3 regions of the Amycolatopsis sp. NPDC031561 genome follow, and region 1 is predicted to be linked to each of the others. Evidence: riboswitches for the same ligand, from Rfam matches in the RefSeq annotation. Region 1 holds a riboswitch; each other region holds the start of a gene.
What was found. A riboswitch is a leader RNA that binds a small molecule or an ion and turns the genes downstream of it on or off. The one in region 1 is predicted to bind S-adenosylmethionine.

Region 1 (10,175 bases):
TCTTCCCGGTACCGACGATCTCGATCGACCCGTTCCCGGCGAAGAACACCGTCCCACCAGGGAACTCCTTGTCGATCGCCAAGCCAAGGGTGTCCCGATAGAACGCCGTCGACACGTCGAGGTCCTTCGGGTGGATCAGCACCCTGCTGCTCAGCACGTCCATGGCTCAATCCCTACCCGATGGGTTCAGGCCATCGCAATCGCGGCGATGCCCGCCAGCACCACCACGGACCCGACAAGCCTGCGCACGGCGTTCGCCTCCTTCAAGATCAGCCAGGCCGCCAGGCCGCCGAGGACGATGCTCAACTCCCGCGCGGGTGCGACGAGGCTCACCGGAGCGATCCGAAGCGCGTAAAGGACCAGCAGGTAGGCGATCGGTGAGAACAGGCCGACGATGACGATTTCGCGCTTGTGCTCGCGCCAGAGCCACGAGACCTCTTCGCGGTCCTTCAGCGCGTACGGCGCCATGAGCAGGCTCTGCACGATCGCGCCGGTTCCGAAGTAGACGATCGGCGGGACACCGAGACCGGTGACCGAATGCGCGTCCCAGAGTGTGTAGGCGGCGATCGTCAGCCCGGTCAGCAGCCCGTACGCCACGCCCTTGCGGCGAGCGACGCGATCCGCGGCGTCGGCGTGGGCGGGTGCCCGCCCGGTACCGATGACCAGCACCCCGGCGACCACGAGGAACGCGCCCACCAGGCCGAGCGGCCCTGGTCGCTCCCCGAGCAGCACGACTGCCGCGAGCACCGAGATCAGCGGCCCGGTCCCGCGGGCGAGGGGATACACAACGGACAGGTCACCGACGGCGTACCCCCGCTGGAGGACGACTCCGTAGGTGACGTGGAACACCGCGGTGACCGCGGCGGCCAGCAGCCATGTCCACTGTGGACGTTGCGGCTCCACGGCCAGTGAAACCGCCATGACGGGGATGAGCAGGATCGCGGACAAGCTGTAGTACGCCCAGACGAACCGGGCTCCGCCACGGCGGATCCGCTTGGCTGCCAGATTCCAGCCCGCGTGAATGACGGCGGCGGCGATGACGAGGGACAGGGCGGTGGCGTTCACTGCGGACCTTTCACGTTTTCCGCGCATGCGGAAAACACCGGTCCTCCAGGCTTTTGTCCCGTCAGATGAACGGCGGTGCTTCCGGCCCCGCCGATGGTGCCGCTCGGACCTGTCCCGCTTGCCCTGATTGTGTGTTTCGTTGAACGGGCAGGCGGCGGAACCCTAGGCACTACGCTCTCGACCGTACCGCAAGAGCCCCTCCGGAGGCGGCCGAGATCCGCTCCGGGACGACTGTTAAGCTGGCCCTTCACCGCTGTGTGGCATTCCGTCATGGAGGAAACCCGCGCCGCTTTCACGAGCGCGCAGGGCCGGTCACAGCGCGGCGGTGAAACCACCGAGAGAGTCAAGAGGAGCGCCCCCGTGGCCAACATCAAGTCGCAGATCAAGCGCATCACCACCAACGAGAAGGCGCGTCAGCGCAACCAGGCGATCCGGTCCTCGGTGAAGACCGCGATCCGCAAGTTCCGCGAGGCCGCCGACTCCGGCGACAAGGCCAAGGCCCTGGAGCTGCAGAAGGACGCGGCCAAGAAGCTGGACAAGGCCGTGACCAAGGGCGTTCTCCACGCCAACCAGGCCGCCAACAAGAAGTCCGCGCTGGCGAAGCGCGCTAACTCGCTCTGATTTTTAATCGCGCGCTGACGTAAACGCGATGAAGGGGCGCCGACCCGCTTGTCACTCACGTGGCGCGGGGAGGCGCCCCTTCATCGCGTTTACGTGGGCCTTCGGCCCAAGAGAGGGCGCGCGACTGGTGAAGTCTCGCCGTCGCGCTGGCGCGCTTCCGGCGAGACGAGTCCGCCGGTCCGGTTGTCGGGCGCGTTGATCGTCGGGCTCGGTCCAGTGAGCGCTGGGCGTGGTCCGGCGGGTGTGTTAGCGGCTGGGGGTGCCGTGTGCGGCGACGACCTCCAGGACGGCGCGTTCCAACGCGTATTCCGGGTCGGCGGCGGCGCCCTTGACCTCGGCGTTGAGCCGGGCGACGATCCGCATGGCGGTGGCGAGACCGTCCTGCCCCCAGCCCCGTGCCTGCCCCTGCGCCTTGCGTACCTTCCACGGCGGCATCCCCAGCTCGCCCGCCATCTGGTTCGGGTTCCCGCGCCCCGCGCCGGACACCCGCGCGATCGTCCGGACCGCGTCGGCGAGGGCGTCCGCGACCAGCACGTACGGAACGCCCAGCTGCATCGCCCAGCGCAGTGACTCCAGCGCCGCCGCCATGTCGCCGGCGACGGCCTTCTCGGCGACGGCGAACCCGTTCACGTCCGCGCGGCCCCGGTGGTAGCGGCGGACCGCCTGCTCGTCGACCGCTCCCCCGGCGTCCGCGACGAGCTGGGTCGCGGCCGAAGACAACTCGCGCAGATCCGAGCCCACCGCATCGATCAGCGCGAGCACGGCCGCACCGTCGATCTTCCCGCCGACCCGGCGAACTTCGTTGCGGACAAAGGATTCCCGCTCAGCGGCCTTGGTCAGTTTCGGGCACTCGACGACCTCCGCCCCGGCCTTCTTCAAGGCCGCGGGAAGCGCCTTCGCGGCCTTGCTCCGGCCGCCTCCGCTGTGCACGACGACGAGCACGATGCCCTCGGCGGGCGCCTTGACGTAGGCCATCACCCCGTCGGCGAGCTCCTGCGAGATGTCGTGCGCGGATTCGAGGACGATCACCCTGCCCTCGGCGAACAACGAGGGGCTGACCATCTCCGCGAGCGCGGGGACTGTGAGGTCCGACACCCGGATCCGGGACAGATCCGCCGTCGGATCGGCAGCTTTGGCCGCGTCCGAAGCGCTGCGGACCGCGCGTTCGATCAGCAGCTCTTCCTCACCGAGAACCAGGACCAGCGGCGATGGGGCGGAAGCTTGCGTCGTCACGGTGACGATCCTCCCACTCGTCCTCTCGGGTGCTTTGTCCGGTGACGTGTTCCGGGCACGGTGGCCCCACCCGAGCCTCATGTCGTACGGTGTTGGCGAGGCGACGCGATCGAACGCGTGCCGACAATCGAATACCGCTCATCCAGAGGGGCAGAGGGAACGGCCCGATGAAGCCCCGGCAACCGGCGTCAGCCTGTCATTCCGCGATCGCGGGATAGCTGACGAACACGGTGCCAATTCCGGCCCGCCATGGCGGGGCAGATGAGGAAGGAACCTCGCGATGACCGCAACCCTCGGCACGACCTCCACCACCAAGACCCCGGATCTCGGACCGGCCGTCGAACTGGTGTCGAAGGAAGAGGGACACCGGCAGCCGCTCGCCCCCGAATTCGTTTCCGCCGAGGACTTCTCGCCGCTCGAAGTCGCCTACGACTTCGGCCGCGTGCGCCGCGAGGACATCGAAGCCGGGCCGAAGAACATCTGGCGCTACAAGAAACTCCTTCCTGTTCCCTCGAACGTCGAGGAAATCCCCAACACCGAACCCGGCGCCACCAGGCTCATCCAGGCCGACAGGCTCGCGAAGGCGTTGGGCGTCAAGAAGGTCTGGGTCAAGGACGACACCGGCAACCCGACCCACTCGTTCAAGGACCGCGTGGTCGCCGTCGCGCTGGCCGCCGCGCGCGAGTTCGGGTTCGACGTGCTCGCCTGTCCGTCGACCGGCAACCTGGCCAACGCGGTCGCCGCCGCGGCGGCCCGCGCCGGCTGGCGGTCGGTCGTGCTGATCCCGAAGACCCTCGAGCGCGCCAAGATCCTCACCACCGCCGTGTACGACGGCGACCTGATCGCGGTCGACGGCAACTACGACGACGTGAACCGGCTCGCCACCCAGCTCGCCGCCGAGCAGGAGAGCTGGGCGTTCGTCAACGTGAACGTCCGGCCCTACTACTCCGAGGGCTCCAAGACGCTGGCCTTCGAGGTCGCCGAGCAGCTCGGCTGGCGGCTTCCCTCGCAGATCGTGGTGCCGATCGCCTCCGGTTCCCAGCTCACCAAGGTGGACAAGGGTTTCCGCGAGTTCGGGCAGCTCGGCCTCGTCGACGAGACGCCGTACAAGGTGTTCGGCGCGCAGGCCACCGGATGCTCGCCCGTCTCGGCGGCGTTCCGCGCCGGCCACGACGTCGTCCAGCCGGTCAAGCCGGACACGATCGCCCGTTCGCTGGCGATCGGCAACCCGGCCGACGGCCCCTACGTCCTCGACGTGGTCAACCGCACCGGCGGTGCGATCGAAGACGTCACCGACGAAGAGGTCGTCGAGGGCATCCGTCTGCTCGCCCGCACCGAAGGCGTCTTCACCGAGACCGCCGGCGGGGTCACCGTGGCGACGGCCAAGAAGCTCATCGAGACCGGCAAGCTCAACCCGGACGAGGAGATCGTTCTCCTGATCACCGGTGACGGCCTCAAGACCCTCGACGCCGTCGAGGACAAGGTCGGCCCGAAGGCCACCGTCAGCGCCTCGGCCGACGCGGTCCGCGAGGCTCTCGGCATCTGAGTTCCCGGCGGCCCGCCTCAAGAACGAGGCGGGCCACGGGGCTCACCCCGTCGCGTCAGGGCGAGGCCTCGCGCGTCGGAGACGACCGCGGTGTCGCCGTCCGTGTCCGTCCTGGCGATCGCGGCACCGACCGCCCCCAGATTGTCCAAAGTGGACTTATTCGGGTGACCGTAGGTGTTTCCGGCGCCGACACTCACCAGCGCGGCCCGCGGCGCGACGGCGTTGAGAAAATCCGGTGCCGTGTAACGACTTCCGTGATGCGGGACCTTCAAGACCTCGGCACGCAGATCGGCGCCCTCGGCCATCAGGTCGGCCTGGGCGGCGAGTTCGACGTCGCCGGTCAGCAGCAACCGGCCCGCCGGGGTCCCAGCACGCAGGACGACCGAACCGTTGTTGATCACCGTGCCGTCCTGTTCGAGGACCGAGCGCCGGGTGACGTATCGCGGCCCGAGTACGTCCAGCGACAGTCCGGGCCAGTCCAGCCGTTGCCCGATCCCCAGTTCCAGCAAGGGAATCCCGCGGCGCGCGGTCTCGTCGGCGACCTGCCGCCACGCCCAGGCGGGAGCCCTGCCCGGACCGACGGCGACCGCCCCGACCGACCGGCCCTCGAAGACGGATTCGAGGCCTCCGATGTGGTCGGCGTGCAGATGGCTCAGCACGATCAGCGGAACGCGGTCCACCCCTAACCTGCTGAGGCATTCGTCCACCGGTCCTGGTTCCGGCCCGGTGTCGACCAGGATCGCCCTCCCGGGCTCGGCCGTGGCGAGGACGACGGCGTCACCCTGTCCGACGTCGCAGGCGACGGCGCTCCACGACGCCGGTGGCCACGCCGGGGCCAGCACCCGCACCGGCACGAAGACGAGGAGCCCACCGGCCAAGGCGAGCGCCAGCAGGATCCGGCCGTGACGCAGCCTGATGGCGACGAGCAGCACGACGAGCAGACCGGCCGCCAGCAGCCCGCCCCACCAGCCATCCGGCCAGTCCACGACCGCTCCCGGCGCGCGGGCGCCATGGCGGGCCACGGTGATGAGCCAGCTCGCCTCGGGTTCGGTCAGGCGGACGAGCAGCCTCCCCGCCGACGGCCACCATGGTCCGAGGACGGTCGCGAGCACACCGAACACGGTGGCCGGGGCGACCACGGGCGCGGCGAGCACGTTGGTCACCACCGAAACGAGACTGACCGATCCCGCCATGCCCGCGATGACCGGCGCCGTCATCACGAACGCGGCCAGCGGGATGGCCAGCCCCTCGGCGTAGCCGGCCGGAACTCCGCGTCCGACCAGCCACTCCGCCCACCTCGGGGCCAGCAGTACCAACCCGGCCGTGGCCAGCACCGAAAGCGCGAACCCGAAGTCGGCGGCCATCGCGGGATCGGCCACGACGAGCCCCGCCACCGCGAACGCCAGCGCGGGCAGCGCCGAACCCCGGCGCCCCAGTGCGAGCGCCAGCAATCCGACCGCCCCCATCACCCCGGCGCGGAGCACGCTGGGCGCGGGCCCGGCGAGGACCACGAACCCGGCGAGCCCCGCGGCGGCCGCGGCGGCGGACGTCCGCGGCCCGACCCGGAGCACTCGCAGGAGGAGAAGGATCGAGCCGCAGACGATCGCCACGTTCCCACCGCTCACGGCCATCAGGTGGGACATGCCGGAGTCCGTGAACTCGCGCTCGACCCTCGGGGACAGCGTGCTCGTGTCCCCCACGACCAGTCCGGGCACCAGACCGGCCTGCTCCTCCGGGAGGACGGCGCACAGGTCCCGGAGCCCGGTGCGCAGCGATTCCGCGGCTCGCTGCCACCAAGGCGCCGGGCCGAGGGCCGACGGCGGACCCCGCACCGAGAGGACCGCGACCGTCAGTTCGGCCCCCTCGGCCGGCGCGAGCCGTCCGGAGGCGGTGACCTGCTGCCCGGGCAACAGGTCCGTCCACCCCTCGGCGGGAGCGAGCAGCAGGATTCGGCCTGCCGAATCCACCACCCGCTCCGCCGCCACCACGGCGTCCACCGTCGCGGCGATGACCACCAGGCGGGTGCCTGCCCGGCGATCGGCGTATCCGGCACCGCGGACCGGACGTGGCCGCTCGGTGACCACCACCCTCATGGTGGCGTCGCTCCCCCGTGCGGCGGCGGCACGGAGGTCGTCGTGCTCGGCGGCCCGGATCCGCAGCGCCACCGGACCGGCGGTGAGCACCCCGAGGACCGCGAGCACGCCCAGGCCCGCCACCCACCGGGACGCCGTCCGGCGGGCACGGACACCTGCGGCGATCGCGAGCACCACGGCGGCCGCACCGCAGAGCATCGTGATCCACCAGCCGCCGAGCAACCCGGAGAGAGTGCCGAGCCAGGCCGTCGCCGCGGCCGGTATCAGCCGCAGATCCTGACCTCGCCACGACGTGGTGTCCACTTCGGACGGATCGGCGGACGGGTTCATCCGACGGACACCAACTCCCGGATCTTCTTGAATTTGGATTCGCCGATCCCTTCTACGTCACGGAGTTGCTCGACCGTGGTGAACCCGCCGTGCCCGGACCGCCAGTCGACGATGCGTTTGGCCATCACCTCGCCGACCCCGGGCAGGGAGTCGAGTTGCTCGGCCGTGGCCGTGTTCAGGTCGAGCTTCCCGGTCGGTGTTCCTGTTCCGGCCGCGGCCGGAACAGGAACACCCACGGCCACCTGCTCGCCGTCGGTGAGCCGCCGGGCCAGGTTCAGCCCGGTCAGATCCGTTCCGGGCGGTGCCCCACCGGCCGCCGTGAGGGCATCGGCGACCCGTGCGCCCGGAGGGATCGTGACCAGGCCGGGTTTGAGCACCCGGCCGACGACACTGATCACCAGAGGCGCCTTGCCCGCCGCGGCGGGGACGTCTCCGGCGGCCTTGGCCGATGGCAGAGGCGGCGGGGTCTCCGCCCCTGGCCGGTGTCCGAACAAAGCGATCGCGCCGGTCACGATCACGGCCACCGCGATCAGCACGGCCACCACGGCCAGCCACCGCCGGTTCACCGGAACCCCGTCCGCCGTGAACCGGGCGGGCACCCAGCGGCGAACGAGCCTGCCCGAAGGCGGGCCCTGGGCGGCGGGCGGCGACAGCTGCGCGGCCAGCCACGCCAGCCTGGCGTTGGCGGAGGAGCCCGGTGGACGGGCGGTTTGGTCGAACACGTGACCGACGCTACGGAGCGGGGGTGGCGGGCGGCAGTGGAGAATCGCGAGGCTGTGGACAAGTGGGGTGTTGTGGACAACCCGGCCTCGGGCGGGGCCGGATCACCGGTTTCCGTCGGGGCCGTGTGGGATGGTGGCGGGTTTCCCTAACCCACCCGCTGGATCACGACACCGAGCACGCCTGGACCGGTGTGGGCCCCGATGACGGCGCCGATCTCCGACACCACGCACCCCTCCGGGCAGTCGATGGACTCTTCCAGCCGGTTGGCCAGTTCGACGGCGCGTTCCGGCGAGGCCAGGTGGTGGACGGCGATGTCGGCGAGTCCGCCGTCCGCCGCTTTCACGGCGAGTTCGACCAGTCGCGCCACCGCGCGGTTCATCGTCCGCACCTTTTCCAGCGGCTGGATCTTGCCCTCGGACATGTGGAGCACCGGTTTCACCGCGAGCGCCGTGCCGAGCAGGGCCGCCGCCGGGCCGATCCGCCCGCCACGGCGCAGGTATTCGAGGGTCTCGACGGCGAACAAGGTCTCCGAGCGGCTCACCGCGTCGACCGCGGCGGCCTCCACCTCGGCCGGATCGGCCCCGTCCGCGGCGGCGCTCGCCGCTCGCAGGGCGGCGAAACCGAGTCCCATCGCGGTGCTGCGCGAATCGACGACGCGCACCTTGTCCGGCCCGACCTCCTGGGCCGCGAGCACCGCCGCTTCCCAGGTCCCGGACAACTCACGGGACAGATGGACCGACACGACGGCGTCCGCGCCTTCGGCCAGCGCCGCGCGGAACTCCTTGACGAACTCGGCGGGGGTCGGCCGGGACGTCGTCACCATGCTGCGTTTGCCGAGCGCTTCGGCCAAGGCCGCGGGGCCCATTTCGACGCCGTCGAGGAACACGACGCCGTCCACGAGGACGTGCAGCGGGACCACCCGGATCCCGTTCCGTTCGGCGAAGCCTTCCGGCAGGTGGGCGGTGGAATCCGTGACTACGGCGACCGACACGGCAGTCAGCCTACGTTGCCGCGGGGCGCAGCACCGGGGCCATCAGGCGGGCCATTTCCGCGCCGACGGCGGCATGTCCTTCCCAGCCCCAGTGCATCCCGTCCGGATTGCCCCGGCCGCTCAGCACGTGATCGCCGACGACGGCCGCGAGATCGAGGAGCGGGACGTCCGCGCGGCGCCCCCAAGCGGCCATGGCCGCGGCGGCACCGGAACGGGCGGTGTGGACGCGGCCGTAGGAGTCGGACCGGTGCACGGACGGCAGCATGCCGAAGATCGGCAGGTCCGGTCGCAGCACCCGCAGGGCTCCGACGGCCTCGTCGAGATAGCGGACGGTCAGCTTCGCCGGAAGGACCGCCGGACGTCCCCGGAAGGCGACGGCGAGCCGTGGCTGGGCCGCCAGATACGTCTTGCGCACCACCCGCCGCAGCTGGTCGGGTCGCAGGTAGCGCAGCCCGGTCCGCAGATAGGTGGGCAACGGCGAAGGCAGGGTGTCCATGCTTCCGATGGCCAGCACCACGGCGTCGACGTGGTGGAGGTCGGCCCAGACCCGCGGATCGCCGGTCAGGGACCACCAGGCGTCACGGGCGTTCCAGCCGAACCCGGCGACGAGGTCCGCATCGCCACCGAGCGCTTCGGCGGCGATATTGGGCCACAGGCGCGCGTCGTCGGCGGCGAGCGGGCCGTCCGGGCCGTGGAAGCTGAGGGAATCGCCGAACACCAAGAGGCGCGGGGCCATGGATCAGCCGGTGATTCCCGCGTTGTAGGCGGCCAAGCGCCAGTTGCCGTCACGCCGGGCCAGCTCGACCCAGTGGCAGTTCGCGATCCCGCCCAGCGACGGCCAGGACGGGACCGGCAGGCCGAGCAGCTTCGCGGTCAGCGCGATGATCAGGCCGCCGTGCGTGGCCAGCAGGACGGCGTCGCCGGCGTCGGAATTGGCCTGGTCCAGATCCGCGACGACCTCCAACGCGCGTTCCGCGACGTCCACCCGCGACTCGCCGCCCGGCGGCGCCCAGGTCGCGTCGACCCGCCAGCGTGCGCGTTCCCCGGGGTACGCTTCGTCGACCTGCTGGCCGGTGAAACCCTGCCATTCACCCAGATGGGTTTCCCGCAGGCGCTTGTCGATCCGCAGGGGGACGCCGATGGCCTCCGTGAGCACGGTGGCCGTGTCGGTCGCGCGGCGAAGATCCGAAGCGATCACCAGGTCGGGTGAAAACCGGGCGAGTGCGGGTACGGCGAACCTGGCCTGGTTCCAGCCGACCGGCGTCAGCGCGGAGTCCAGATGCCCTTGCATCCGGCCCGCCGCGTTGTAGTCGGTCTCGCCGTGGCGCCAGAGCACCAGGCGCCGCGGACTCACGAGGCGCCTTGCGCGTCGGCGGGGTCCTCCTGATCCGGCATGGTGAGACCGGCGACCTCGATACGAGGGCAGTCCTTCCAGAGCCGCTCGAGACCGTAGAAGGAACGCTCCTCCTGGTGCTGGACATGGATGACGACGTCGACGTAGTCCAGCAGGACCCAGCGGCCTTCGCGGGCGCCTTCGCGGCGGACCGGCTTGTGCCCGCCGAGCCGCAGCTGC
Region 2 (10,175 bases), on a different contig from region 1:
ACCCAGTCGCTCGGCCTCGCCGCGCTGGTGATGATCCTGTCCGAAGGTGGTCTCACCACCCGGTGGACGGCCGTGAAACCCTCGCTGGGCATCGGAATCGCACTGTCCACAGTGGCCGTCGCGGTGAGTATCGCGGTCACCGGCGCGGCCCTGCACTGGCTGCTGGGCCTCGACTGGCGGATGGCGTTGCTGTGGGGCGCGGTGCTCGCCTCGACCGACGCCGCCGCGGTGTTCTCGGTGCTGAGATCGGCGGGGGTCGGGAAGCGGCTCGTCGGCGCGCTGGAGATCGAGTCGGGCATCAACGACGCCCCGGCGTACATCGCCGTCGTCGTGCTGGCCGAGGGCACGACCATCGACTGGTCGCTGCCGCTGCTGGTGGTCTACGAACTCGCCGCCGGGCTGGTCATCGGCCTGGCCTTCGGCTGGATCGGCGCGCACGCGCTGCGACGGGCCGCGCTGCCGGCGACCGGCCTGTATCCGCTGGCCACGGTCGCTGTCTGTGTCGTGGCGTACTCGAGCGGGCAGCTGGCGCACGCCTCCGGCCTGCTCGCCACCTACGTCGCCGCCCTGGTGCTGGGGAACTCGAAGCTGCCGCACCGGTCCGACACGCTGTCCTTCGCGGAGGGGCTCGGCTGGCTCGCGCAGATCGGGCTGTTCGTCCTGCTGGGCCTGTTCGCCTCGCCGAGCCGGATCTTCGAAAGCCTGATCCAGGGGCTGGTCGCGGGCGCCGTCGTGCTGCTGCTCGCCCGTCCGCTGTCGGTGGTGCTGTCCGCGCTGCCGTTCAAGATCCCTTGGCGAGAACAGGTGTTCCTGTCCTGGGCCGGGTTGCGCGGGGCCGTCCCGATCGTGCTCGCGCTGATCCCGCTGTCGTCCGGGGTGCCCGGTGCGCAGGAGCTGGTCGACGCCGTGTTCGTGCTGGTCATCGTGCTGACCCTGCTCCAGGGCGCGACGCTGAGCCCGCTCGCGAGAGTGCTCGGGCTGGCCCAGCACGCCCAAGCGCACGAGATCGACGTCGACTCCGCGCCGCTCGACGAGATGGGCGCCGACCTGTTGCAGGTCCGGATCAATCCCGGGTCGAAGATGCACGGCGTCTATCTGGCGGAGCTGCGGTTGCCGATCGGGGCGACGATCAGCCTGCTCGTGCGCGACGGCATCGGCTTCACGCCCAACAAGGACACCCGGCTCCAGGAACGTGATCAGTTACTCGTCGTGACCACGTCCGACGCCCGTGACGCGGCCGAACGACGCCTCCGGGCCGTCGACCGTGCCGGACGCCTCGCCAGGTGGAAGGGCGAATCCGGCCAATAGGTCACGAGATCGCACCAGTCTTTCGTCGGCTGATCTCAGAAATTTCACTACGAGTTGTTCCCTTTTGTACTCCTTTTGGATTACTTTCCCCGCAATCCACTCCATCGAATGGGTGAGTGTCACGGGGTAAGGAGTACGCAAGGTGACGAAACTTCCTGTGCGGTTCGCCGGTCTGGGGGCCACCGCCGTTCTCGTCGGGGTGGTTCTCTCGGCGCCGCCCGCGGCCGCGGCCGCGGGCGCGTTCCCGGCGTTCGGCTTGCCGTTCGACACCGGCCAGACGGTCTACTCGGCGGGGATCCACTCGGACAACGGGACCTCCGGCGTGAAGAACGCCATCGACTTCAGCCCGGGGGACAAGACCGTTCGCGCCCCGCTCGCGGGGACGGTCCGGATCCAGCACTGCGACGGCGGCGACTGGGTGACCGTCGACCACGACGGCGGCTGGCGGACCGGGTACTACCACATGGAGGGCATTTCGGTCACCGACGGCCAGCGGGTCGTCCCGGGCGACGCCCTCGGCCGGACCGGCAACGCGCTGCCCTGTGGCGGCAGCAGCACCGGCGCCCATGTGCACTTCACCCTGTGGACCCTGCCCGCCGCCGCCAAGGGCGGTGACTCGCGCGACTTCGGCGTCGGCGCGGGCAACTGGAACGGCATGTCCTACGACGAGGTCTCGACCAAGGTCGCCGAGGCCTACGGCGAAGCGGTCGACGGCAAGACCTTCGGCGGCTGGCAGTTCGCCGCGGGCACCGATCAGTACTCGGGTACGGCCACCGAGGTCTCGTCCCGTGCGACCATCCCCCTGCCCGGCCGATTCCGCGTCTGACCTCCCGCAATTCGTCCTCTAGTTGCGGTACTTGCACGTGCAAGTACCGCAACTAGAGGACGAAACGCGGGGGTTCTCCTCGGTCGCGGAACGCGTGACCGGCGTCTCAACATCCGGACGAGGGGTGGCTCGATCGCGGGTGCATCCGCTAACTTCGTTCGTAGGTCACGAGTGTCAGCGTCAAGCCCCGGCTAGCTGACCGGCAACCCTCCTTCCGCGGTGGGGTGCCCCGGGTGAGGACCTGGCTCGTCGCGTGGTGCGGCGGGCAAGCGCGGGATCCTCGTCGGGTCCCCAGGCCCGGAGGATGACGATGACTCTCGCTCTCGAACGCACCAGCACCCCCGCCACCCCCTCCGCCACTGTCGCGGAAACCGTTGCCACCCGCGAAATCCCGGCCGTGGCGTGTGCCGATCTGCGGGTCCCGCTGGTCACCGGCGGCGACATCGGGTACGCCAACCTCGACCACGCGGCGAGCGCTCCCTGCCTGGACAAGGTGCGCGACGCCGTCGACGAGTTCCTTCCCTGGTACGCCAGCGTCCACCGCGGCGCCGGGTTCGCTTCGCAGGTCTCCACCAAGCTTTACGAGCGGACGCGCGGAATCCTGCGGGACTTCGTCGACGCGCGGTCGACCGACACCGTCGTGTTCACCCGCAACACCACCGATTCCTTCAACCTTCTCGCGCGCAGCCTGCCGAAGCACACGTCGGTCGTCGTGTTCGACACCGAGCACCACGCCGCGCTGCTGCCGTGGAAGGGCCCGAACGTCCGCCGGATCCAGACCCCGCGCACCCGCCTCGCCGCGGTGTCCGCCGTGGACGAAGCGCTCGCGGACTGCCCTCAGGGCCCGCGGCTGGTCGTCATCACCGGCGCGTCCAACGTGACCGGGGAACTGTTGCCGGTCAAGGAGATCTCCGCCGTCGCGCGGCGGCACGGCGCCCGGATCGCGCTCGACGCCGCGCAACTCGCGCCGCACCGCCGGATCTCCCTGCGCAAACTGGACGTCGACTACATCGCGATCTCGGGGCACAAGCTGTACGCGCCCTTCGGGGCCGGTGCGCTGATCGGCCGCGCGGACTGGCTGCGCGCCGCCCAGCCGTACCTCGCCGGTGGCGGCGCGACGAAGCTCGTCACCCGCGACTCCGAAGACTTCGGCGTGGTCTGGAACGCCGGCGCCGAGCGGCACGAAGCCGGTTCCCCCAACACCGTCGGCGTCTACGCGCTCGGTGTCGCCTGCGAGACGCTGGCCGGGAACTGGGACGCGATCGTCGCCCACGAGGACGAGCTGCTGGCACGGCTGCGCCGTGGTCTCGCCGGTGTCCCCGGTTTCGCCGAGCTGCGGCTGTTCGACGCGCCCGTCGACCGCGTCGGCACGCTGAGCTTCGTCGTCGACGGCTTCGACCCGGGCTGGCTCGCCGCGGTTTTGTCCGCGGAGTACGGCATCGGCGTGCGGGACGGCGCGTTCTGCGCGCACATCGCGACCAAACGACTCATCGCCGCCACCGGTTCGACCGGTCAGCAGGCCGTCCGGGTCAGCCTCGGCCTCGGCAGCACCGCCGAGCACGTGGACCGGCTCGTCCTGGCGCTGCGCCAGATCGTCGCCCGCGGCGCCCGCTGGCAGTACGAGAAGCCGGAAGGCCGCTGGGTGCCGGAGAACGACCCGCGGGAGCTTCCCCCGTTCTGCGCCTGACCCACTACTCTCCCCTCGCATGGGGAGCGAGCGACCGCGTTACTGGTTTCCGCTGGCGTTGCTGGGTTTCGCCCAGCTGACGGTGGTGGCCTTGTCCGTCGGCACGAGCCGTTCCGAGGGGTGGTTCGCCTACGCGCCTCCTCTCGGGCAAGGGCAGTACCAAGGGCTTTACGGCGTGGAGATGAGCCGTGAAGCCGTGTCCGCCGTTTCGGTCATCGGCATGAGCCGGATGGACGACTGGCTGTTCGCCGTGCTCGCGGTGTACCTCGGCACCGTGCTCTTCTATGCCTTGCGGTCGAAGCGCTTGCCGTGGTGGAAGGTCCTCGCGATCGCTCTCGGCGGGCTGGTCGCCATCGTGCTGGCGGATCTGGTCGGCTACTGGGAACTCGACATGGACGGCGACGCGCGGAGCGCGATCCTGGTGACGCTGGGCCTGGTACTGCTCGCCTGGCTGGACCGCAGCGTGCTGGTGCTGGTCGTGGCCGCCGCGTTCGTGCTCTGCGCCGTCGTGGTCGCCCAGGGACAGCTCGCGCTGGTGCTGTCGTCGCTGGTCGCGCTCGCCGGGGCGTTCGCGGCCCTGCTGAGCAGGCCGAAGACAGCCGCCGAGGAGACCTGAGCACGCTCCGTGGACAATGGGGGCGTGAGTACAGAGCCCGAAACCGAACCACCGGCGCCGCCGCTGCCCAAGAAGCGCGTCGCCGTGGTGTTCGCCGTCGCCGCGGTGCTGTGGGGGATCGACCTCCTCACCAAGCAGATCGCCGTGTCCACGCTGGAGGGCAAGCAGCCGGTCGAGTTCCTCGGCGGGCTGGTGTACTTCCAGCTGGTGCGCAACCCCGGTGCCGCCTTCTCGATGGCGACCGGGCTGACCTGGGTGCTCGCGCTGGTCGCGGTGGCGGTCGTGGTCGCCATCGTCTGGCTGGCCCGGCGGCTGCGCTCGGTCGGCTGGGCGATCGGCCTCGGCCTGGTGCTGGCTGGCGCGCTCGGCAACCTGACCGACCGGATCTTCCGGGCCCCCGGCCCGCTGCAAGGACACGTCGTCGACATGATCTCCGCGTTCGCGCCGAACGGGCAGGGCTGGGCGATCTTCAACGTCGCCGACTCCGCGATCTGCGTCGGCGGGGTACTCATCGTGATCCTTTCCTTGCTGGGCAAGGACTACGACGGATCGTCTACAAAGGACAAGAAGAAGGCGGCGAGCGCATGAGCGCGCGGATGTTGCCCGTTCCCGACGGGCTCGACGGCATGCGCGTCGACGCGGGGCTGGCGAAACTACTGGGACTTTCCCGCACGGTCGTGGCGGAACTCGCCGAATCCGGCGAGATCCTGCTCGACGGCAGGCCCGCCGGGAAGTCGGACAGGCTGGCCGCGGGCGGGCTGCTCGAGGTGACGCTGCCCGATCCGGCGTCGCCCATCGAGGTCGTCGCGGAACACGTCGACGGGATGAAGATCCTGCACGACGACGACGACATCGTGGTGATTTCGAAGCCGGTCGGTGTCGCCGTGCACCCGAGCCCCGGCTGGAACGGGCCGACCGTCGTTGCCGGTCTCGCCGCCGCCGGGCTGCGGATCGCGACGTCGGGCGCGGCCGAACGCCAGGGTGTCGTGCACCGGCTGGACGCGGGCACCACCGGCGTGATGGTCGTGGCCAAGAGCGAGCACGCGTACACCGTGCTCAAGCGGGCGTTCAAGGAACGCACCGTCGACAAGGGCTACCACGCCATCGTCCAGGGCCACCCGGATCCGACGCGCGGCACCATCGACGCGCCGATCGACCGGCACCCCCGGCACGACTACAAGTTCGCCGTCGTCCAGGGCGGACGGCCCAGCGTCACGCACTACGAGGTCGTCGAGGCCTTCCGTGCCGCGTCGCTGGCCCAGATCAAGCTGGAGACCGGCCGCACGCACCAGATCCGCGTGCACTTCTCGGCCCTCAAGCACCCGTGCGTCGGCGACCTGACCTACGGCGCCGACCCGGTGCTCGCGCGCAAACTCGGGCTTTCCCGCCAATGGCTGCACGCGAAGACGCTCGGCTTCGCTCACCCGTCCGACGGGCGCTGGGTCGAGTTCGAGTCGGAGTACCCGGACGACCTGGCCAACGCGCTGCGGATCCTGCAGGACGAGAACTAGGCCGGGCTAGTCGTCGATCGACCAGGTCAGCGTGCGCTCGTCGGGTTCCGGCCGAGGCGACCAGCGCACGGCGACCACGCGGGTGGCGTCCGGCAGCACGTAGACGGTGTGGCCGCCGAGGGTCTCGCCGGGCCGGACGCCGATCTTGTGCGGCGGCCGCGAGGTCAGGGACACCGGCGCCTTCGTGACCGGCTTGCCGTCCGCGGTGAGCAGTTCGAGGTAGTTGTCCGGCAGCGAGACGAACGGGATGTTCCCGCGGTTGGTGATCTCGGTGTGCACCACGACCGACCGTTCCCCGGCTTCCAGGGAGTAACCCGCCGCGCTGAACAGGTAGTCCGCCGGATCCTGGACCTCGAGCAGCTGGACGGTGAGCTGCTCGCCCTCCAGGCCCTGGGTCTCCATGACGTCGCCGGTCTTGCCCTTCTTGCCCTCCGGGACCTGCCGCGGCGCGGGCTGCTGCTCGTCGCCGCGTGCCCACGACGCCGTCTGCGGGACGCCCCAGGTGCTCATCACCGGGTCGGCGGGCGCCATCGGGGGAGCGGCGAACTGCGGCTGAGGGGCGGGCGGGCGCTGCTGCGGCGGTGCCATCGGCTGACGGACCGGAGCCGACGGCGGGCCGGGGTAGCGGCCTGACGGCGTTCCGTGCACGTTGTACGGCCCCGACGGCGTCCCCTGGACGTTGTACGGACCCGAGGGGGTGCCCTGGACGTTGTGCGGTCCGGATCCCTGCGCGGGCGGACGCTGCTGAGGTTGCTGCTGCTGTGCCCAGGAAGGCGGCGAGCTCGCGATGGCGGCGCGTAGCCCGTTCGGGTCGCTTTCCACGCCGACGAGCAGCGGCAACCCGCTGCCGGAGAGGGCGACGAGCCGGTACGCGACCTCGCGCGGATCCATCCCCACCTTGGCCGCGAGTTCGTGTACGGCCGCCTTGCCCAGGTCCGCGAGGGCGGCGAGCAGACGGATATCCACGGGATCGGTCACGGCCACGTCCGGGAACGCTACCGCCTCGCCCCCGGCGCCGCGGGAGTGCCCGCCCGCGTGCCGCAAAACCCGGCTTCGGTAGGTCGTGGTCTCCATTAGGGTCGGGGATACCGCCTCCACCGACCCCTGGGGAAGAAACATGAGCGAAGTCTCCGCCCTCGCCGACGAGTTCGTCGAAGTCCTCTTCGACGCCGAGCCGGTCACGCCCGCTTTGCAGGGCTTCCGCCCGGAATCGACCGGGCTCACCGATCTCAGCGAGGCCGCGGGAGACGTCTTCCGCGCGAAGCTCGCCGGCCTCGCCGAGCGGGCCGAAGCGCTCGGGACCGACGGCTTGAGCGCGGAGGAGAAGACCACCCGGGACGTCCTGATCGCGTCGGCGCGGGCGAAGATCGCGCTGCTGGACTCGCGGTTCGTCGAGTTCACCATCAGCGACCTGTTCATCTCGCCCGCCGCCGAGGTGCTGACCGTGCTGCCGATGATGTCGGTCGGCACGGGCGCGCAGGCGGAGGCCCACCTCGGGCGGATCGCCGCGATCCCCGAATTCCTCCGGCAGGCCGCTCAGCGGCATCGCGACGGCGTCGCCCGCGGCCTGGTCCCGGTCGCGTACCTCGTCGAATCCACCGTCGCGTACCTCGACCGGCACCTCGCCGACCCGTCGGCCGACCCGCTGCTGCGCCAGCCCGCGCCCGACGACGACTTCGAGACCCGGCGCGCCGACCTGCTGCGCGACGTCGTCCGGCCCGCGATCACGGAGTACCGCGAGGTGCTCGCGAAGGAGATCGCGCCGCACGGCCGCCCCGAGGACAAGCCCGGCGTCTGCTGGCTGCCCGACGGCGAGCGCATCTACGCCCTGCTCGCCGAACTGCACACCACGACCGTCCGCACCCCGCGTGAGCTGCACCAGACCGGGCTCGACGTGATCGCGAACCTCGCCGCCGAGTACCGCGAGTACGGCTCGAACGTCTTCGGCACCACCGACCTCGCGGAGATCTTCAGCAAGCTCCGCACCGACCCGGCGTTGCGCTGGTCCAACGCCGACGAGATGCTCGATTCCGCCCGCGCGGCCATCACCAGGGCCGAAGCCGAGGCGCCGAAGTGGTTCGGCCGGATCCCGCCGCAGCCGTGGAAGGTCGAGGCGGTCCCCGCCGAATCGGCGCCCGGCGCGCCCGCCGCGTACTACATGTGGCCCGCGATCGACGGCTCCCGGCCGGGCATCTACTTCGCCAACACCCACAAGGCCGAGGAGCGGTTCCGGCACGCGGCCGAGGCGACGGCGTTCCACGAGGCCATTCCCGGGCACCACTTCCAGCTGAGTCTCGCGCAGGGACTCTCCGAACTCCCGTTGCTGCGCCGCATCGGCGACTTCAACGCGTACGCCGAGGGCTGGGGCCTCTACACCGAGCGCCTCGCCGACGAGATGGGCCTGTACTCCGACGACGTCGCGAAGCTCGGCATGCTGACCATGGATTCGATGCGCGCCGGGCGCCTTGTCGTCGACACCGGCCTGCACGCGCTGGGCTGGAGCCGCCGCCAGGCCATCGACTTCCTCACCGAGAACACGCCGATGGCGCTGGTCGAGATCGAGTCCGAAGTGGACCGTTACATCGCCTTCCCCGGCCAGGCGCTGTCGTACATGGTGGGGCGGCTGGAGATCCAGCGCATCCGCGAAGAAGCCGAGCTGACGCTGGGCGGCCGGTTCGACATCAAGGCCTTCCACGACGTCGTGCTCGGTGGTGGCTCGCTGCCGCTTTCGGTGCTGGACGGCGTGGTCCGCGACTGGGTCGCCGGCCACGGCGACACCCCGAACAGCCTCGCCGGCGAACTGATGGAGCTCAAGTTCGAGGAGTACCCGCTGTGGCGGTCCTTGCTCGGGCTGCCCGGTCACGACGGCTCACTGCCCGACCCGAGCACCGAGGCCGTGGCGGCCCAGCGCGCGTCGGCGGCCGCCATCGCCGAGCGGGCCGAAGCCCTCGCCGTCGAGGGACTTTCCGCGACCGAGGCGGTCACCCGCGAGGTCGTGATCCAGCAGGCGAAGGCGATGATCGACCTCGCCGACTCCCGCTCCGCGGACATCTCGGTCAGCGACGGGCTGGCCTCGCCCGCGTTGTCGGTCCTCAACGAACTCGCGATGCTGGCGCTGACCGACGAGGAACGGGTCCGGGGTTATCTCGAACGCCTTGAAGGACTCGGGTCCTATTTGGACGCGTTGATCGTGCGCCAGCGCGCGGCGGCGGCCGAAGGACTGGTGCCGCCCGGCTTCCTCGTCGAGAGCGGTGTCGCTTACGTGGAGCGGTATCTCGGTGACGAGGCGGGCGACCCGCTGGCACTCACCGCGTCCGTTTCCGTGGAGGGCTACGAAACCGAGCGCGACCGGCTGCTCGCCGAGGTGGTCCGGCCCGCGTACCGGCGGTACCGCGACTTCCTCGACGGCGAACTGCGTCCCCTCGCGAAGCCCGAGGAGGAGCCGGGACTGTGCGCGCTGCCGGGCGGCCAGGAGAAGTACGCCGCGCTGATCCGGGCGCACACCTCCACCGAGCGCACCGCGCAGGACCTGCACGACACCGGCCTCGACATGATCGCGAAACTGGCCGACCAGTATCGCGAGCTGGGCGAGAAGATCTTCGACACCAAGGATCTCGGCGAGATCTTCGAGCGGCTCCGTACCGACCCGGCCCTGCGCTGGCGCGACGGAGACGAACTGCTCGACGCCGCGCGTGACGCCATCGCCCGTGCCGAAGCCGTCGCCCCCCAGTGGTTCTCGACCATTCCCGAGGAAAAATGCCAGGTGGAGCCGGTGCCGCCCGCGGAGGCGCCGGGTGGCACGCTCGCGTACTACCTGGAGGCCGCGCTCGACGGCTCCCGTCCGGGCACGTACTACGCGAACACCTACGAAGCGGATCAGCGGCCCAAGCACACCAGCGAGGCGATCGCGTTCCACGAAGCCGTTCCGGGGCACCATTTCCAGATCTGCATCGCGCACCACCTCAAGGGGCTGCCGATGCTGCGGAGCCATGCCGACGTCAACGCCTACGTCGAAGGCTGGGGTCTCTACTCGGAGCGCCTCGCCGACGAGATGGGCCTGTACTCCAGCGAGCTGACCAGGTTCGGCATGCTCACGCAGGACTCGATGCGGGCCGGCCGCCTGGTCGTCGACACCGGGATGCATGCGCTCGGCTGGAGCCGTCAGCGGGCGGTGGACTACCTGGTCGAGAACACGCCGATGGCGCGGGTGGAGATCGAAGCCGAGAT
Region 3 (10,175 bases), on a different contig from region 1:
AGACCGAGCACTACTTCCTCGACCTGTCCGCGTTCGTCGAGACCTTGGGCAAATGGCTGTCCAGCAAGACCGACTGGCGCCCGAACGTCCTCAACTTCACCAAGAACCTGATCGACGACATGCGCCCGCGGCCGATCACCCGCGATCTCGACTGGGGTGTGAAGATCCCGCTCGACGGCTGGCGTGACCAGCCGATGAAGCGTTTCTACGTCTGGTTCGACGCGGTCATCGGCTACTTCTCCGCGAGCGTCGAATGGGCGCGCCGTTCCGGCAACCCGGACGCCTGGCAGGAGTGGTGGAGCAACCCGGACGCCCGCTCCTATTACTTCATGGGCAAGGACAACATCACCTTCCACGCCCAGATCTGGCCCGCCCTGCTGTTCGGCCACAACGGCGAGGGCGATCGCGGTGGTGTGCCCGGCAAATACGGCAAGCTGCACCTGCCCGACGAGATCGTCTCCAGCGAGTTCCTCACGATGAGCGGCTCGAAGTTCTCGACCTCGCGCGGCACGGTCATCTACGTCCACGACTTCCTGCGTGAGTTCGGCCCGGACGCCCTTCGGTACTTCATTTCGGTCGCGGGCCCCGAGACCCAGGACACCGACTTCACCTGGGACGAGTTCGTCCGCCGGACCAACTTCGAACTGGCCAACGAGTGGGGCAACCTCGTCAACCGGTCCATTTCCATGGCCCACAAGAACGTCGGCGCCATTCCGCGTCCGGACGCCCCCACGGCCGCCGACGAGGAGCTCAAGGAGCTCTCCCGCAAGGCGTTCGACACCGCGGGCGCCCACCTCCAGCGGTCCCGGTTCAAGGCGGCGGCGAGTGAGGCCATGCGCGTCGTCACCGCCGCGAACCGGTACCTGTCGGACCAGGAGCCGTGGAAACTCAAGGACGACCCCGCCCGCCGCGACAGCGTCCTGCACACCGCTCTGCAGGTCGTCTCGGACGCCAACACGCTGCTGACCCCCTTCCTGCCGCACTCGGCTCAGAAGGTGCACGAGGCACTCGGTGGCTCCGGTGTCTGGGCGGCGCAGCCGGAACTCCAGGAAGTCGAGGACCTCGACATCCCCGGCCGGATCAACCCCATCATCACCGGGGACTACAAGACCGAGCAGGCACGCTGGAAGTCCGTGCCGATCGAGGTCGGCAAGCCGCTGGAGAAGCCGACCCCGTTGTTCGCCAAGCTGGACCCGGAACTAGGCGAGACCGGTCCCGAATGGGCACCGATCTCGAAGTGATCAGCTGATGGGTGCGGAGAAGAAGGAACTGCCGCCGATCCCGGACCGGTTGCCGGTTTCGGTGGTGGACGCGCATACCCACCTCGACGCGTGCGGCGCGGTCACCGCGGCTGACGTGACAGCCATGGTCGATCGCGCCGAACGCGCCGGCGTTTCGCGGGTGATCACCGTCGCGGACGATCTCGCGGCCGCCCGATGGGCCGCGCAAGCGTCCACTTGGGACTCCCGGGTCTGGGCCGCCGTCGCGATCCATCCCACGCGTACCAAGGAATTCGGCGAGGCCGAGAAATCCGAAGTGGAGAGTCTCGCGAAGGAGCCCAGAGTGGTCGCGGTCGGCGAGACCGGCCTCGACTACTACTGGGATTACTCGCCCCACGATGCGCAGCAGGACGCCTTCCGGTGGCACATCGATCTCGCCAAGCGGATCGGCAAGCCCTTGATGATCCACGATCGGGACGCGCACGAAGACGTCCTCCGGATCCTCGAGGAAGAGGGAGCGCCCGAGCAGGTCGTCTTCCACTGTTTCTCGGGGGACGAGCACATCGCACGCCGGTGCGTCGACGCGGGTTATGTCCTTTCTTTCGCGGGAACGGTCAGTTTCCGCAACGCGCGCGGGCTGCACGAGGCGGCACGCATCGTTCCGTCGGGCCAGTACCTCGTCGAAACGGACGCACCGTTCCTGACCCCTCATCCGTTCCGTGGGCGACCGAACGAGCCCTACTGCGCCGCCTACACCGTTCGCCACCTCGCCACGTTCAGGGGCGAGGCGGTGCACGAGGTGGCCGAATCAGTGCGAGTGACCGCTGAGCGGGTCTTTCGTTTGCCGACAGTCACCCCCAGTTGAACGGATTGCGACATTAGTGATCATCAATGGCCCACTCTGATGAGTGACCAACGTCACGACACTCCGGGGGGTGTTTGCGCAACCCGGCGAGGTTCGTTACTGTCCCGTGATCGTGCCGGTCGGTATCCGCTCATGCGGTTTCCGGCTGTTACGCCCACAGTCACGTCAGTGCACGTCGGGGAAGCGGACCCAGGAGCGGTACGGCCTGGAACCGTGACGATGGCGCTGACTGCGGGTGTCGGACTTCTAGAGGTGTGCCGAAGTGCGCATCGAGACGAAGGACGTTGTGGAGCGGTTGTCGAGCTCCTTCACGTCTTGGGAAAGGGAACGACCCAGTGACTGGTAGCAGTAGGCAGGATGGCTCGCGCCTCGGCGCAGAGACGAACACCTTCGCTTCCGCCGGTTCGGTTGCCGTGCTCGACCGCGACACTCACTACGGCGAGCTGGACTACTCCGACGATCCGCGCATCACGCACCAGGACGTCCTGGCCGCGCTCGGCTCCGACGCCGAAACCCTGATGGCCGAGATCGACGTCGATGTCGACGAGCTGATCCGCCTCATCAGCGCCGAGACCACCATGCTCCCGCCGATCGTCATTCCGGACGAGATGGCCGAGGACCGCACCGCGGACGCGGCGATGAAGGCCGCGACCAAGGACGAGGTCATCTCGAGCGCGACCCGCGTCTGGAAGAAGCGTTTCCTCAAGGGAACCGTCATGGCGGTGCTGCTCACCCTCGGCGGTGGCGGCGCGGCCGCGATGGCGATGAACAAGAGCGTCACGCTCGACATCGACGGCAAGCAGCAGACCGTGCACAGCTTCGGCGACACGGTCGGCGAAGTCCTCGAAGACGCCGGCCTTTCGGTCGGCGCGCACGACTCCCTCTCGCCCTCGCCCCAGGCCGAGGTCGGCGACGGCGGCGTCATCAAGCTTGAGCGTGGCCGCAAGCTGAACCTGATCGTCGACGGCGCGCCGCAGCAGGAGTCCTGGGTCCGCGCGGCCAACCTCGGCGAAGCGCTGAACCAGCTTGGTCGCGCTGACCTCGCGAAGGCCGGCACCTGGACTTCGCTCCCGCAGAACGGTGAACTCCCGCTCGAGGGCGCCACCGTCGAGGTCAAGACCCTCAAGAACGTCACCGTCTACGACGGCGCGAACGAACCGCGTAAGGTTCAGACCAACTCGGTCACCACCAAGGAATTCCTCGGTGAGCTGCGGATGACCCTCGGCCCGGACGACGAGGCCGTCGGCGGCCTCGACGTCAAGCTGGTCGACGGTGCAGAGGTCCACGTCAGCCGGACCGGCGTCACCATGGTCAAGCAGAACGAGGAAATCGCGCCGCCCGAGCAGAAGGTCGACGACCCGGAGCTCGAAAAGGGCAAGACCAAGGTCGAAGACCCGGGCACCCCGGGCCAGAAGACCGTGACCTACAAGGTCACCAAGCGCAACGGTAAAGAGGTCGGCCGCGAGAAGGTCTCGGAAGAGGTCATCACCGAGGCCAAGCCCAAGATCGTCAAGGTCGGAACGAAGAAGCCCGCGGACCCGGTCATCGGCGACGCCGGCGCTTGGGACCGCATCGCGCAGTGCGAGTCGACCGGTAACTGGGCCGCCAACACCGGCAACAGTTATTACGGTGGCCTGCAGTTCAACAAGAGCACCTGGGACGCCTACGGCGGCTCGCAGTACGCCGCGTACCCGCATCAGGCCAGCAAGGCCCAGCAGATCGCCGTCGCCGAGAAGGTCCGCGACGACCGCGGTGGCTACAGCGCTTGGCCGCACTGCGGCAAGAAGGCCTGACAGCCAGAAAATTCTCCTTCCTGAGGGTCATCGTGTGGGTTCCGCCCGCAAGGTGGCCCTCAGGCCGCTTTGGGCTCCGATGCGGATGAGGTTCGTGCGCCGGGTCTCGACAGCCGTGCCCACCAGCGCGGAGGCCTTATGTGGGCCAGATCCCCTACTCGTTCAGGTTTCTCGACAGGCTCCGCGTGCGGAGGCTGCTCGGCGGCCTGCTCCGAGCTTCGCCGAGGCAAGGGGATCTCCGGGCCGTCTGCCGCGAGATCCACGATCTCTGCGAAAGCATCACCACGTCTCTCCGCCGGAGTGCGGTCGTCGGGTTCTCCGTTCGGAGCCGGATGTGCCAGTGGCACCAGAAGCGCGTTCAAGCGGGCACCGGTCTCGGGATCGAGGTTGCCGCGCAGGTCCCACCGGCCGGTGCGTTTCTGACGCAACCAGAATTCGCTTCGGGGGTTTTTCGAGCCGGGGTCCTTGGTGTCACCCCCGTCCGGATCGAGACGCGCGAGCAGGTCTGTCCCGGCGGTCGTGACGTCGCGTGGTCTCGCGACGCCGGCAAGATCGACCAGGACCTTCTCGGCGTCGAGCCGGGTGTCTACGGGGACGTGCTCCGGCAGCCTCCGCATCACTTTGACGATCCGATCGATGCTGCCATCGGCCAGTACGCCGGTGGCGGCCGCGGCTCCGGTCAAAGGCGCGACGGGCGGAGTGGAAGTCCCGTCGCGCGCGCGTCTCGAGTTGAGCGCGAGTGCCCGGCCGGTCACCTTCTGCGCCTCGGCCCGGGGGACCCGGGCTACATGCTCGTAGAAGACGGCGATCGAGTTGTATCCGTAGAGCTCTCGGACACCTCGTGACTCTATTTCGGCCAGGATCTGGCCGACTTCGGCGAACAGACGTCGCCCTTCGCGCAGCCGTGTCTGCAACTCGTCGAGAAGCAGCTCGGGGTCACCTTCCGGCAGATCGAGCGGGAAGGCCTTGGGAGTGTTTGTGCTGGTCATCCCTCGATTGTCGGCCCAGAGTCGAACGAATGCACGGTATCGATCGGGTAGATGATGATCACGCTCCGGCGATGCCAACTTGCGCCGATCACTCTTGCGTGGGAAGCGGGCCGGTTCGGAAACTGCGGATGGATGATGCGGGCGGGTCGGGCGATCGGAGGCGCCCGCCAGGGCTGGCTACGATCGTCGGGTGACTGAACTGCTCGGGCCCGCGGAGATCAGGGCGTTGGCGGCCGAGCTGGACGTCCGGCCGACCAAGAAGCTCGGCCAGAACTTCGTGCACGACCCCAACACGGTGCGCCGTATCGTCGACCTTTCCGGGGTCGGTGAAGGTGACGTCGTGCTGGAAGTCGGGCCGGGCCTCGGCTCACTGACGCTGGGACTGCTCGCGACCGGCGCCGAGGTCGTCGCGGTCGAGATCGACCCCGTGCTGGCCGGGCGGCTGCCGAACACAGTGGCCGAACGCGGCGGAGCCGAAAGGCTGACGGTCGTCGGGGCGGACGCTCTGCGGATCAAGGCGGACGACCTGCCTGAACGGCCGACGGCACTCGTCGCGAATCTGCCGTACAACGTCGCCGTTCCCGTCGTGCTCCACCTGCTCGCCGAGTTGCCGTCGCTGACCAGCGGTCTCGTGATGGTCCAGACCGAGGTCGCGGACCGCATGGCGGCCGGCCCGGGGAGCAGGACTTACGGCGTCCCCAGCGTCAAGCTCGCGTGGTACGGGAAGACGCGCAAGGTCGGTGCGGTTCCCCGCTCGGTGTTCTGGCCCGTTCCGAACGTGGATTCCGCACTGGTCGCTTTCGAGCGAGGCGACGACGTCGTGTCGTCCGTGAGCCGGGAGCGATTGTTCGCGGTGGTCGATGCGGCCTTCTCGCAGCGGCGGAAAACCTTGCGTGCGGCGTTGGCGTCCTGGGCCGGATCTGCCGAACGCGCGGGGGAGTTGCTCGAGAAAGCGGGTATCGACCCCAAGACCCGCGGCGAGCAGTTGGACGTTCATCAGTTCGCTCGGATCGCAGCGGCGGCCGACTGACCGCTGCGGGCCAAGACCGTCTCGTAGGCTGACACGGCGCCCGGTCCAAAGGAGCGGTGTTTCCCCTGTCGCAGGTGTGACCGGCACCGCGCGGAGGCGAGTTCGCCGAGGTCAGCACGACTGCGTAAATCCTCTTTTGGATCTGCATGATCCATGCCTGTCTTAGCAGGCAGGGGCCTTTTGTGGCACTAGAATACTCGTAGTCTTCCCATTATGTGGATAGCCGATCCTGTATGATGGACGCGACCAGACGTGTGATCTGCGCCTACGTGCTTGCTTTCATCCAGTGGGATCGGTTTTACTCAGTGAGCCATCCCGAGCGACTGAGAGACCTGGCTCGCCGAAGTCGCAGCAACCACCCTCCACAGGGCAGGTGCTACCGCCAGGACCGATGGAGGCTGTGCCTAATGAACAGGGTCACCCACCCGCTCCTGCTGACCAGGCGACGCGTAGTCGACGAAGGTCGCCGCACGGTAAGTGCGTGTCGACGCTCAACCGTTACTGCCTGAGTCTTTTCCCTTACCTCTGAAGCCCGTCCGTTCGGACGGGTACTCGGTGACGGTTGGCGCGCTCGAAAGAAGCAGCGCCCCATTTGCATGGAGCCCTTCGTGATCACTGTCGAAAACTTGTCCAAGTCCTTTCCCCTCAACGGAAATCCCGTCGTCGCCCTGCGCGATGTCAGCGTGGACATCCAAGCCGGCTCCCTGTTCGGAGTCGTCGGTCCGGCCGGCTCCGGCAAGTCCACCCTCGCTCGTTGCATCGGGCTTCAGGAGCGCCCCGACCGAGGTGTCGTCCGCCTCGACGGCCTCAACACCGGGACCCTCGACGGGCGCCGTCTGCGGGAAATCCGCCGTCAGGTCGGTGTCGTGAACACCAAGGCGGAGTTGCTTGCCGAGCGCACCATCGCCGGCAACATCGCGTCGCCGCTCGAACAACTCGGCCTCGACGGGCCGCAGCGCCGTAACCGGGTCGGTAATCTGCTCGATCTGGTCGGACTCACCCCGCGAGCGGGGCAGCGGCCGGGCGAACTGACCGAGGGGCAGCTGCGCCGGGTGGCCATCGCCAAGGCATTGGCCGCCGGACCTTCCGTGCTCCTGGCCGACGACCCGACCGCGGGTGTGCAGCCCGAGGAATCCGGCGCGGTCCTGACCGTGCTCGACCGTGCGCGTGCCGAGCTCGGGGTCACCGTGCTGCTCACCACTCCTGACGCCGGCGTGGTGCGCCGTGTCTGCGACGACGTCGCGGTCCTGGAAGCCGGGGCGATCATCGAACGCGGAACCGTGCTCGACTTGGTCTCCGACCCGAACAGCCGGACCGCGCAGGCGCTCCTGCCTTCGATCGAAACCGGCCGTGCGCAGGCTTCGAAGTACGACCGCGCGGTGGACGTCGTGCTCGTCGGCTTCGCGTCGGTCGGTGCGCTGCTGCCTGAGGCGGCCGGTCGCTTCGACGTCGAACTCGCCACCATCGGAGGCGGCCTCACCCGGATCGGCGACACGCCCGTCGGCCGGTTCCGCCTCGGTGTGCGTGGCGAGCGCGCGGATGCCGCACTCGCCTGGATCGCCGAACGTGGTGGCCACGTGACCCACCCGGTCCGCGGGCCGCAGGGCGTCGCTGCTTGATTCCCCGACGAACGGGCCGCTCAGGACGAACTCTGTCCAGGGCGGCCCGTTTGCGTCCGCGTCGTCCTGTTCTCTTTCTCCTGGTGGCAGTACAAGTGGAGCGGGCACGTAGGCTTGTCTCGTGCTCGCCGTCGTACCGCCCCCAGTTACCGTCAGGGTTCCCGCCAAGGTCAACTTGCACCTGTCGGTCGGTGACGTACGCCCGGACGGCTACCACGAGCTGGTGACCGTTTTCCAGGCACTTTCCCTGACCGACGAGGTGACTGTCGCGGTCACCGAGGAGCCCGGCATCGAGGTCTATGGCGAAGGTGAAGGTTCCGTACCGACAGGGGCCAACAACCTTGCCTGGAAGGCGGCGCAGGCCCTGGCGGCCCACGTCGGCAAGGCTGATGGCGAGTCCAAGGTCCGGGTGGTGCTTCGCAAGGGCATCCCGGTAGCGGGCGGGATGGCCGGGGGCAGTGCCGACGCGGCCGCGACCCTGGTCGGGCTCGCGTCGCTGTGGAAGCTCGAGATCTCCCGAGATGAACTCGCTGGTATCGCCGCCAAGCTCGGCAGCGATGTTCCCTTCGCGCTCTACGGCGGGACAGCGTTGGGCACCGGCAGGGGCGAGCAGTTGGTTCCGGTGTTGTCGAGGCACACGTTCCACTGGGTCCTGGCGTTCGATCAGCGCGGTCTTTCGACCCCGCGGGTGTTCGGCGAACTCGACAGGTTGCGTGAAGAGGGCAGCCCGCCGCGGATCGGTTCGCACACTCCGGTGGTCGAGGCACTGGCGTCCGGTGACCCGCGGCAGCTGGCGTTGCTTCTTGGTAATGACCTGCAGGCGGCCGCGGTCTCGTTGCGTCCCGGGCTTCGCCGGACGTTGCGGGCTGGGGTCAACGCGGGTGCGCTCGCCGGCACCGTGTCCGGGTCCGGGCCGACCTGCGCTTTTCTGTGCGCGGACGCGCAGTCGGCCGTCGAGGTCGCCGCGGAGCTGTCCGGCGCGGGTGTCTGTCGTACGGTGCGCGTCGCGCACGGGCCTGTTCCCGGAGCCCGGCTGGTGGGCGGGGACGACGCGCCGCGGCCGGCGCCGCCTCGGGTGCACGCATGAGGATGTCCGAAATGGACATCGACTAATTCGTTGTGGTGCAAGCTTTTTGGAAAGGATCGGCTGAGGCATGGCCAACTTGGTCAACCTGGAGTCGGTGAGCAAGTCCTTCGGGGTGCGCCCGCTGCTCGACGGTGTTTCGCTCGGTGTCGCGGAGGGGCAGCGCATTGGCGTCGTCGGTCTCAACGGGGGCGGGAAGACGACATTGCTGGAGGTCCTCGCGGGGATCAGCGAGCCGGACACGGGGCGGGTGAGCCAAGTCCGCGGCCTGCGGATGGCCGTGGTCACCCAGCGGACCGAACTCCCCGTCGGCAGCACGGTCGGCGACGTCGTGCTGGAGCGCTACGGTGCGGAGCACGAGTGGGCCGCTGACGCGCGAGTCCGGTCCATTATGGACGGTCTGGGGATCACCGCTCTCGGTGTCGAAAAATCGACGACGAATCTGTCCGGTGGCGAGCGCCGCCGTGTCGCGCTGGCGGCGGCCCTCACGGGTGAGCTGGACCTCGTGGTCCTCGACGAACCGACCAACCACCTTGACGTCGAAGGTGTGCGCTGGCTCGCGGATCATCTGCTCAACCGGAGGATCGCGGTCGTGGTCGTGACCCACGACCGGTGGTTCCTCGACACTGTCGCGAGTGTGACCTGGGAGGTCACCAACGGTCGCGTCGAGCAGTACGAAGGCGGTTACGCGGACTGGATCTTCGCGCGGGCCGAGCGGGCGAGGCTGGCGGCGACGGCCGAGGAGAAACGGCAGAACCTGGCACGCAAGGAGCTCGCGTGGCTACGCCGTGGTCCGCAGGCCAGGACTTCGAAGCCGCGCTATCGGGTCGAGGCGGCGGAGGCGCTGATCTCCGACGTGCCGGAGCCGCGTGATTCGGTCGAACTGCAGGCGTTCGCCCGGCGACGGCTGGGAAAGACCGTCCTGGAGGTCGAGGACGCCACTTTGACCGTCGGCGACCGCACCCTGCTCGATCACGTCACGTGGCGGATCGGTCCCGGCGATCGGATCGGCCTGGTCGGCGTCAACGGGTCGGGCAAGACGACGCTGCTGAAGCTGCTCGGCGGTGACAAGGAGCCCGAGACGGGGCGCCGCGTCCAGGGGAAGACGGTCAGCCTCGCGCATCTTCGGCAGGAGCTCGACGATCTGCCCGGTGACCTGCGCGTCCTGCAGGCGATCGAAGAGATCTCAGGAAGGGTCGTGTTCGGCAAGCAGGAGCTCTCCGCTTCGCAGCTGGCCGAAAAGCTGGGGTTCCCCGCGGCGAGGCAATGGACCCCGGTCGAAGACCTTTCCGGTGGTGAACGGCGCCGTCTGCAGCTGTGCCGGCTTCTGATGGCCGAGCCCAACGTGCTGCTGCTCGACGAACCGACGAACGATCTCGACATCGACACTTTGCAGCAGCTGGAAGATCTGCTCGATTCCTGGCCGGGCAGCCTCGTCGTCGTCTCGCACGACCGGTACCTGGTGGAACGTGTTTGCGACACGATCGTCGCCTTGTTCGGGGACGGGCAGGTGACCCATCTGCCGGGCGGGATCGAGGAGTACCTGGACCGGCGCGCCAAGAGCCTGGAGAAGGC

Region 2: another riboswitch for S-adenosylmethionine. It lies ahead of ACZ5IK_RS44090 (aminotransferase class V-fold PLP-dependent enzyme); the one in region 1 lies ahead of thrC (threonine synthase).
Region 3: another riboswitch for S-adenosylmethionine. It lies ahead of ACZ5IK_RS03540 (methionine ABC transporter ATP-binding protein); the one in region 1 lies ahead of thrC (threonine synthase).

What each region holds. Positions count from the first base shown of each region.
Region 1 is NZ_JBVILA010000007.1:221,911-232,085, forward strand. It holds gene ACZ5IK_RS17885 (VOC family protein) at 1-163, opposite strand, end outside; gene ACZ5IK_RS17890 (EamA family transporter) at 187-1,092, opposite strand; gene rpsT (30S ribosomal protein S20) at 1,426-1,686, shown strand; gene holA (DNA polymerase III subunit delta) at 1,933-2,919, opposite strand; SAM riboswitch class I at 3,055-3,187, shown strand; gene thrC (threonine synthase) at 3,200-4,465, shown strand; gene ACZ5IK_RS17910 (ComEC/Rec2 family competence protein) at 4,483-6,888, opposite strand; gene ACZ5IK_RS17915 (ComEA family DNA-binding protein) at 6,885-7,610, opposite strand; gene ACZ5IK_RS17920 (DegV family protein) at 7,757-8,602, opposite strand; gene octT (diglucosylglycerate octanoyltransferase) at 8,613-9,338, opposite strand; gene ACZ5IK_RS17930 (histidine phosphatase family protein) at 9,342-9,956, opposite strand; gene rsfS (ribosome silencing factor) at 9,953-10,175, opposite strand, start outside.
Region 2 is NZ_JBVILA010000047.1:17,580-27,754, reverse strand. It holds gene ACZ5IK_RS44100 (potassium/proton antiporter) at 1-1,308, shown strand, start outside; gene ACZ5IK_RS44095 (M23 family metallopeptidase) at 1,451-2,134, shown strand; SAM riboswitch class IV at 2,298-2,412, shown strand; gene ACZ5IK_RS44090 (aminotransferase class V-fold PLP-dependent enzyme) at 2,445-3,821, shown strand; gene ACZ5IK_RS44085 (hypothetical protein) at 3,841-4,437, shown strand; gene lspA (signal peptidase II) at 4,462-5,025, shown strand; gene ACZ5IK_RS44075 (RluA family pseudouridine synthase) at 5,022-5,948, shown strand; gene ACZ5IK_RS44070 (AsnC family protein) at 5,955-6,932, opposite strand; gene ACZ5IK_RS44065 (DUF885 domain-containing protein) at 7,066-10,175, shown strand, end outside.
Region 3 is NZ_JBVILA010000001.1:722,992-733,166, forward strand. It holds gene metG (methionine--tRNA ligase) at 1-1,241, shown strand, start outside; gene ACZ5IK_RS03520 (TatD family hydrolase) at 1,249-2,085, shown strand; gene ACZ5IK_RS03525 (transglycosylase family protein) at 2,499-3,878, shown strand; gene ACZ5IK_RS03530 (DUF222 domain-containing protein) at 3,938-4,867, opposite strand; gene rsmA (16S rRNA (adenine(1518)-N(6)/adenine(1519)-N(6))-dimethyltransferase RsmA) at 5,058-5,897, shown strand; SAM riboswitch class I at 6,205-6,295, shown strand; gene ACZ5IK_RS03540 (methionine ABC transporter ATP-binding protein) at 6,506-7,516, shown strand; gene ACZ5IK_RS03545 (4-(cytidine 5'-diphospho)-2-C-methyl-D-erythritol kinase) at 7,638-8,603, shown strand; gene ACZ5IK_RS03550 (ABC-F family ATP-binding cassette domain-containing protein) at 8,671-10,175, shown strand, end outside.